4 regions of the Klebsiella sp. PK18 genome follow, and region 4 is predicted to be linked to each of the others. Evidence: predicted binding sites of a transcription regulator. Region 4 holds the regulator's gene; each other region holds the start of a gene.
The links. Region 4 encodes Fur, which represses iron uptake genes when iron is present. Its sites were predicted from a motif close to ATAATAATGAGAACNACTATCAA; they were not measured.
Positions count from the first base shown of each region.

Region 1: AC3EMD_RS06990 (Nramp family divalent metal transporter) is a predicted target of Fur. The motif match lies at 1,078-1,100, and genes of this name have one in related genera.
Region 2: efeU (iron uptake transporter permease EfeU) is a predicted target of Fur. The motif match lies at 1,052-1,074, and genes of this name have one in related genera.
Region 3: AC3EMD_RS15695 (TonB-dependent siderophore receptor) is a predicted target of Fur. The motif match lies at 1,317-1,339, and genes of this name have one in related genera.

Region 1 is NZ_CM173493.1:1,416,009-1,418,215, reverse strand. It holds gene AC3EMD_RS06990 (Nramp family divalent metal transporter) at 1-1,036, opposite strand, end outside; gene nupC (nucleoside permease NupC) at 1,383-2,207, shown strand, end outside.
Region 2 is NZ_CM173493.1:3,520,308-3,522,514, reverse strand. It holds gene AC3EMD_RS17315 (NupC/NupG family nucleoside CNT transporter) at 1-859, opposite strand, end outside; gene efeU (iron uptake transporter permease EfeU) at 1,130-1,960, shown strand; gene efeO (iron uptake system protein EfeO) at 2,012-2,207, shown strand, end outside.
Region 3 is NZ_CM173493.1:3,199,992-3,202,198, reverse strand. It holds gene AC3EMD_RS15695 (TonB-dependent siderophore receptor) at 1-1,276, opposite strand, end outside; gene AC3EMD_RS15690 (septation protein A) at 1,548-2,087, opposite strand; gene AC3EMD_RS15685 (YciC family protein) at 2,142-2,207, opposite strand, start outside.
Region 4 is NZ_CM173493.1:3,899,381-3,901,587, forward strand. It holds gene fldA (flavodoxin FldA) at 1-460, shown strand, start outside; gene fur (ferric iron uptake transcriptional regulator) at 752-1,204, shown strand; gene tcuR (tricarballylate utilization LysR family transcriptional regulator TcuR) at 1,332-2,207, shown strand, end outside.

The DNA of each region.
Region 1 (2,207 bases), 2.5 Mb from region 4:
TAGGATCCAGCCCCAGCAGGATCACCACAAACGACGGCAGCATGGTGACCGCCCGGCGAAACCACAGCGGAATATGAAAGCGGATAAACCCCTGCATGACGACCTGCCCTGCCAGGGTACCCACTACCGTCGATGATAAACCTGCAGCGACCAGGCTCAGACCAAAGATGGTCGCCGCCGCGTGGCTCAGCAGTGGCTCCAGCGTTCTATAAGCCTGATCGAGATCGGCGACGCCGGTATGGCCGTTGAAATGGAATGCCGCCGCGGCGGTCGCCATCATCGCCAGGTTGACGAACCCGGCAATGGTCATGGCAATCGCCACATCCCAGCGGGTCGCGTTATAGCGTTCTTTCCGCGTACCGCCGTGCAGATGCTGGGTAAGCGAGGAATGTAAGTAGATAACGTGCGGCATAATGGTCGCCCCCAGTACCCCGGCGGCTAAGAATACCGCCTCGCCGTTGGGCAGCGTAGGGATCACCAGCCCTTTTGTCAGGGGGGCCAGCGCGGGCTGAGAAAAGATCAACTCCACGACATAGGCCACGGCGACAAACAGCAGCAGCCCGCCGATCACCTTCTCCAGCGGTTTTTGCCCGCGCCGCTGCAGCATCAGGATCAGGAAGGTCGCCATCCCGGTCAGCACCGCCCCCTGCAGAAGCGACACGCCCAGAACCAGCTTAAAGCCAATCGCAGCGCCGATAAATTCAGCCAGGTCGGTGGCCATCGCAATGATTTCCGCCTGCACCCAATAGAACCATACCACCGGTCGCGGGTAATGGTCACGGATCTGCTCGGCCAGATTTTTGCCGGTGGCAATGCCCAGTTTGGCAGAGAGCACCTGGATCAGCATCGCCATCAGGTTGGCCCATACCACCACCCACAGCAGCTGATAGCCAAAGCTGGCGCCAGCCTGAATGTTAGTGGCGAAATTACCGGGGTCGATATAGCCAATGGCAGCGACGAAAGCGGGCCCCATGAGGGCGAGCTTCACCTTGCGCGCGGCGCGACTACTGCTATTCTCAACGCGACTGCTAGTCATCTTCTGCCTCTGGAAATATAGCCTTTGCTATGTTTCATGCTATCAAAATGCGAATGATTATCAAGTTCATTTAAAATGGAGATAATGATTGCTGTGATAGGCGGGAACAATAGCTGGCCGGAAATGAGAAACGGGCGTTAGAACACGAGAGCGTGCCCAGTACTAAGAGTAGTACAAGAATGCAACTTTTAAAACCTTTACGTAACATAACAAAAGTGGATGTTTGATCACTATTTTTGCCATTGGTCACAGTTCCTTGCAATAGTGTGCAATTGATCTCGTTTTCTTTAAAGCCGTTGCATAGAATGTGCACGGAAATTTAACCTGCCTCATATTTGGAGCAACTATGGACCGCGTCTTGCATTTTGTCCTCGCGATCGTTGTGGTGGCTATACTGGCCCTGTTGGTCAGTCACGACCGTAAAAAGATCCGTATTCGTTATGTTGTTCAACTGCTTGTCATCGAAGTCCTGCTGGCCTGGTTCTTCCTGAACTCCGATATTGGTCTGGGTTTTGTGAAAGGCTTCTCTGAGATGTTTGAAAAGCTTCTCGGGTTTGCCAACGAAGGGACAAACTTCGTGTTCGGCAGCATGAACGATAAAGGTCTGGCCTTCTTCTTCCTTAAGGTTCTGTGCCCTATCGTCTTCATTTCCGCGTTGATCGGTATTTTGCAGCATATTCGTATCCTGCCGATTGTCATCCGCGCCATCGGTACCGTTCTGTCGAAAATCAACGGCATGGGCAAGCTGGAATCCTTCAACGCCGTGAGCTCGCTGATCCTCGGTCAGTCGGAAAACTTTATCGCCTATAAAGATATTCTCGGCAAAATGTCGCGCAACCGCATGTACACCATGGCGGCGACGGCGATGTCCACCGTGTCGATGTCGATCGTAGGCGCGTACATGACCATGCTGCAGCCGAAGTATGTCGTCGCGGCGCTGGTGCTCAACATGTTCAGCACCTTTATCGTTCTGTCATTGATTAACCCGTACCGCGTGGAAGAGAGCGAAGAAAATCTGCAGATGTCGAATCTGCACGAAGGCCAGAGCTTCTTCGAAATGCTGGGCGAGTACATCCTGGCGGGCTTTAAAGTCGCGATTATCGTGGCGGCGATGCTGATCGGCTTCATCGCGCTGATCTCGGCCCTGAACGCCCTGTTCGCCACCGTGACC
Region 2 (2,207 bases), 380 kb from region 4:
AAAAGACGTAGCCGAGGATCTGCTGGAAGCTGAGACCAAACAGGGTAGCGAACAGCGCGTTAATGGCGCTGATCAGGGCGATAAAGCCGATCAGCATCGCCAGAATAATCATCGCCACTTTAAAGCCGGCCAGAATATATTCCCCGAGCATTTCAAAGAAACTCTGCGATTCATGCAGCTTCTCGAGTTTTATTTCCTGCTCGCTGTCCGGCCGCGTCGGGTTAATCACCGACAGCACGATAAAGGTACTGAACATATTCAGGATCAGCGCCGCGACGACATATTTGGCATCCAGCATGGTCATATAGGCGCCGACAATCGACAGCGATACGGTCGACATGGCCGTCGCCGCCATGGTGAACAGACGCCGTGAGGAGAGGTCGCCCAGTACGCCCTTGTAGGCGATGAAGTTCTCCGACTGGCCGAGGATCAGCGAGCTGACGGCGTTGAAAGATTCCAGCTTACCCATGCCGTTTACCTTCGACAGCAGGGTGCCGATGACACGAATGAAAATCGGCAGGATCCGCCAGTGCTGAAGAATACCAATCAGCGCGGAAATAAACACAATCGGACACAGGACGCCAAGAAAAATAAAGGCTAACCCTTTTTCGCTCATGCCGCCAAAGACGAAATTGGTCCCTTCGGCGGCAAAGCCTAACAGTGAAGCAAAAAAGCCGGAGATATTTTTCACCAGCCACAGGCCGCTTTCTGCGTGCAGGAAAAAGAAGGCGAGCGCTATTTCGATAATAATCAACTGGAGAATGTAACGAATACGAATTTTTTGTCTGTCGTAGCTGACAAGCCAGGCCAGGGCGAGGATCACCACCAGCGCCAGCAGGAAATGAAAAAATGCAGTCATGTTGTTCTTTTCGCAGGTCAATAAGGCCGCCATTTAGCCATAGCCGCCGCCACGGGTAAATATCTGGCGTAAAAAATCCTTTGCTTATTCTTTTCCCTCATAACAGGCGAATATTTTCGTAAGTCATTATTTGCCAGCGATTTATTTACAGATAGTCATCATTCTCTAAACATTTCGCTTGTGTTTCTGAGTATTGTAATGATAATCACTATCATAAATATTACCTGTTTTTGCATTCGTTGACGGTGCTTTACATTTAAGGGTATTGGCATGTTTGTCCCATTTCTCATTATGTTACGCGAAGGCCTTGAGGCGGCGCTGATTGTCAGCCTGATCGCCAGCTATCTGAAACGCACCCAGCGCGGCAACTGGATTGGCGTGATGTGGATTGGCGTGATCCTCGCGGCGGCGCTGTGTCTTGGCTTAGGCATTTTTATCAACGAAACCACCGGGGAATTTCCTCAGCGCGAACAGGAGTTGTTCGAGGGGATCGTCGCGGTCATCGCGGTGGTGATCCTGACCTGGATGGTCTTCTGGATGCGCAATGTCTCGCGCAACGTTAAACAGCAACTGGAGCAGGCCGTGGACAAGGCGCTGCAGCGCGGTAATCACCATGGCTGGGCGCTGGTGATGATGGTCTTTTTCGCCGTTGCCCGTGAGGGGCTGGAGTCGGTCTTCTTTCTGCTGGCGGCATTCCAGCAGGATGTCGGCATCTGGCCGCCGCTGGGGGCGCTGCTGGGCCTGGCCACGGCAATCGTGCTGGGCTTCCTGCTCTACTGGGGCGGTATCCGCCTTAACCTCGGCGTGTTCTTCAAATGGACCAGCCTGTTTATTCTGCTGGTGGCCGCTGGCCTGGCCGCGGGGGCGATCCGCGCCTTCCACGAGGCTGGCCTGTGGAACCTGTTCCAGGATACGGCCTTCGATCTGAGCAACGTGCTGTCGACGCATACGCTGTTCGGCACACTGCTTGAAGGGATCTTCGGCTACCAGGAGACCCCGAGCGTTAGCGAAGTGGCGGTCTATCTGCTTTATCTGATCCCGGCGCTGGTGCTGTTTGCCCTGCCGCCGCGGAATAATACCACTGCCTCGCGGGCTGCCTGACCGGGCGCTGCGAGCTTATAAGCGACACTCTACTTACCGAAAGGGATGATCATGATGATTCATTTTCGCCGTAATGCGCTGCGGGCGACCGTGGCCGCGCTGCTCAGCTCTGCATTGGGTGCTCAGGCTGCGGATATCCCGCAGGTCAAAGTCACCGTCAACGACAAGCAGTGCGAGCCGATGCAGGTGACCGTTAAAGCGGGTAAAACCCAGTTTATTATTCAGAACCATAGCCAGAAAGCGCTGG
Region 3 (2,207 bases), 700 kb from region 4:
TGAGGGTGGCGCTGTTTTTGGTACTACGTTGCGTAGGGTCGCCCGAGGTCCCAGGGATAGTCTCGCCGTTGCTGTTAGTGGCCTGCATTGATGCCGGGTCGTGGAGCTGATCATGGTTCCATTCCATTCCCAGCGTCAGCGTCTGGTCCGCCAGCCAGAAGAAAGGCACATTGAATTCCGAGGTAGTACGCCAGGATTCCAGACGGCTGGTGGCATAATCCTCACTGTTGATCATACCCTCGACGCGGCCGGTGGAGCCTTCCTGCAGGCGGGTATTGTTGGTTTTCTCGTAGTAAACACCGGCTTTGGACTGGCCCCAATCCCATAGACCGTTGTAGGTCAGTCCCCAGGACTGGCGATAGAGGCGATTAGTTTCGTGGCCGTACAGGGAGTCCACCAGCCCGTTCGGGCTAAGATTGCCGTTGCTGTACTGGGTATCACCAGCATAGATATTCCCCTGGCGACTATAGGCGTAGCTGAAATCGAGGATCTGTTGCGGGGTCATTTTCCATGACAGCAAGGCGTTAATATCTTTATTGCGTACCCCTTCGCGCCCCGCAGCGTAAGAGCCGTTTTGCGCATGGTTAATATCCCAGGCGTCGGGTTCCGTTTTATTGATATTGCCATACAGGCGCATCGTCAGCGCTTCGCCGGCCAGTGGGCCGCTGAGATTGAAGTTAGCGCGATTGGTCGTGCCTTCCTTGTTGTTTTCCGGCTGGTTGGTAAAGAAAGACAGCGAACCGTGCCAGTTGTTGGTCGGGCGTTTGGTAATGATATTGACCACTCCGCCCGCCGCGCCGGAACCATAGCGCGCGGCTGCCGGACCGCGGAGAACTTCAATCCGTTCGACCATCTCTGCAGGTACCCAGTTGCTGTCGCCCCGGGTATCGCGTTCGCCGCGCCAGCTATAGCGAACCGCGTTACGTGACGTGACCGGTACCCCATCTATCAGGATCAGGGTGTTCTCCGGCCCCATGCCGCGGATATCAATCTGGCGGTTGTTGCCCCGACTGCCGCTGGCGCTGTTGCCGGTCAAGTTCACCCCGGGCATTTTACGGATGATGTCTGAGAGATCGTTGACCGGCGGCTGCTTAGCAATATCATCTGCCGTGATAATCGACACCCCGGGCTGTTGCTTAAGCACCTCTTCCGCCGTACTGCGCACAATCATCGTTTCGGTATCTTGTTCTGATTCTTCAGCAAAGGCGTTAGGGGCGAGGAGACTGGATATGACCAGCGCCAGGGTCGTGGGGACAGAATATTGCGGCGATCTCATGTAAATATCCTTTTCAAAGCAATGCAAAATGAGATCGAGAATATTAATGATAACCATTATCATTACAATGTAACGAGATGAATCTCCATAAAATCCTCACAATTACCGCAACTTTTTATGCAGTTGAGAGAAATCGTGAAGAGAGCCTGCACAGTGTGACCGGAAAGCTGTCAGCGTATGCGCTGAGGTTGTGTGGCTGCAGGGAATGTTTGCCAGCGCAGTGAGATTATAGGGGGTGAGCGCGGCGCGCGATGGCGCGCCGGCGGAGGAGTTAGTGGTGGTCGTCCTGCGGCATATGGCGGTAGATGTAGATCCCGCTCAGCAGGGTAAAGACCAGCGTGAGGGCGGTTAAGCCAAAGACCTTGAAGTTCACCCAGATATTCTGCGGCAGCCAGAAGGCGATATAGATATTGGCCAGCCCGCAAAGGATAAAGAACACCGCCCAGGCCAGGTTAAGCCGCGACCAGACCTGCTGCGGCAGGGCCAGCTCTTTGCCCAGCATGCGCTGGATCAACGGCTTTTTCATCACCCACTGGCTGAACAGCAGCGCGCCAGCGAACAGGGCATAGATCACCGTCACCTTCCATTTAATAAACTCATCATTGTGGAAGAAGAGAGTTAACCCGCCGAAGACGGCCACCAGCACAAAGGTGATCAGCGCCATTTTTTCGACTTTACGGTAGCGTACCCAGCTGTAGATCAGCACGATAGCGGTCGCGACGATCAGCGCGGTGGTGGCGGCGTAGATATCGTAAAGCTTATAGAAGGCAAAGAAGACCACCAGCGGTAAAAAATCCAGAAACTGCTTCATACATCGATCCCGTCTTTCAGGACGGACCGGGGAAGACCCCGATCCTGGTTAAGATTAGTTGCGGATAAGCATATACACGCGGAATAAATAGATCAGCAACAGGGCGGATATCAGGTTGCT
Region 4 (2,207 bases):
GCAGCTTGGTAAAGATGTTGCTGATGTTCACGACATTGCCAAAAGCAGCAAAGAAGACCTGGAAGCCCACGACATTCTGCTGCTCGGTATCCCGACCTGGTACTACGGCGAAGCGCAGTGTGACTGGGACGACTTCTTCCCGACGCTGGAAGAGATCGACTTCAATGGTAAACTGGTGGCGCTGTTCGGCTGTGGCGACCAGGAAGACTACGCAGAATACTTCTGCGACGCGCTGGGCACCATCCGCGACATCATTGAGCCGCGCGGCGCGACCATCGTCGGTCACTGGCCGACAGCCGGGTATCATTTTGAGGCCTCCAAAGGCCTGGCAGATGACGACCACTTCGTCGGCCTCGCCATTGATGAAGACCGCCAGCCGGAGCTGACCAACGAGCGCGTTGAGAAATGGGTGAAGCAGGTTGCCGAAGAGCTGCACCTCGAAGAAATCAAAAACGCCTGATGATTAAGCGGCGCAATCATTGAGTTGCGTCGCATTAATAGACAAAAGCAATCAAACTAATAGCTACAAGTTTTTAACTTTTAATCACATATCTGTACAATGTCCTCTGATTCTACGAGGCACGTGACGCAGTTTGTAGCTGGTGCCTCGTTTTTGACAGCAAACCAGGCCTGATGCTTGCAGTTTTCATTTACCAGTGGCAGTTCTATAATGAGACGCATTACGTCGGGTTAATTTCTGTATGACTTCCGTTGAAGGAAGTAGATCGTTTAGCAACAGGACAGATTCCGCATGACTGACAACAATACCGCATTAAAGAAGGCTGGCCTGAAAGTCACACTTCCTCGACTGAAAATCCTTGAAGTGCTGCAGGAACCGGATAACCATCATGTCAGTGCGGAAGACTTATATAAACGCCTGATCGACATGGGCGAAGAGATCGGTCTGGCGACCGTTTACCGCGTACTCAACCAGTTTGATGATGCCGGTATCGTGACTCGTCATAATTTTGAAGGCGGTAAATCCGTTTTCGAACTGACCCAGCAGCATCACCACGATCACCTGATTTGCCTCGACTGCGGCAAAGTGATCGAATTCAGCGATGACTCGATCGAATTACGCCAGCGTGAAATTGCCTCCCGCCACGGCATCCGCCTGACCAACCACAGTCTGTATCTGTACGGTCATTGTGCGGAAGGTGATTGCCGCGAGGACGAACACGCCCACGACGCGGTGGAAAAATAATTCCCCGCTTCGCTGAGACTGAAAAGCCAACCTGCCGGTTGGCTTTTTTATGGGCGCCTCTGCTGCCCTTACCGCTCTCGTCCCACAGGTGACCTTCCCGCGTCCCCGTTTTGTCCGGAGAGTTGATATGGAACTTCGCCAGCTACGCTATTTTGTGCGCATTGTTGAAACCGGCAGCATGGGGCGCGCCGCGCTTGATCTTAATATCGGCGTCTCGGCGCTCAGCCAGCAGATCGCACGCCTGGAAAACGAACTGGCCATTCGCCTGCTGCAGCGGACCTCCCGCGGGGTCACGCCCACCAGCGCGGGTCTCGCTTTCTACTCGCAGGCACAGCTGGCGCTGCGCCATGCCGATGATGCCATCCTCGCCGCCCGCGAGGCGCGCCTGTCAGGCCACGTTAGCGTCGGCATGGCCCCCAGCACCGCCTCCGTTCTCGGCGTCCCGTTCATCAATGCGATGCGCGAAAGCTATCCCGACGTGCGCCTGCATTTGGTGGAAAGCCTCTCCGGTAATCTGGAGCGGATGATCAACACCCGCCAGCTCGATTTAGCTATCGTTTTCCAGCAGGAAAAGATCCTGCGCTGGAGCGCCAGACCGGTGCTGGAAGAACGCCTGTTCCTGATTGGCACCCATGCGCTGTTGGCCCCCCTGCAGGAGGACCACATCTCCCCTGACCAGCTCACCTCCCTGCCGTTGATTATGCCAAGCCAGGGCCATGGCCATGGCCTGCGCGGCAGGCTGGAGGCAGTTTGCCAGCAGCATCATCTCAGCGTTGAGGTGGTGGCGGACATTGACGGTCTGGCCCTGCTGATGCAGGCCGTGCGCAGCGGACTGGGGGCCACCCTGCAGCCCGGGGCCGCCATCTCCCACCTCGACCATCAGGCGCTGAGGGTGATCGACGTCGTCAACCCGATACTCAGTCGCCCCAACTTTCTGGTCAGTCTGTCTGATGATGAACTCACTCCGGCAGGCCTTGCGGCTCGAGTGATACTCAGCAAAGTC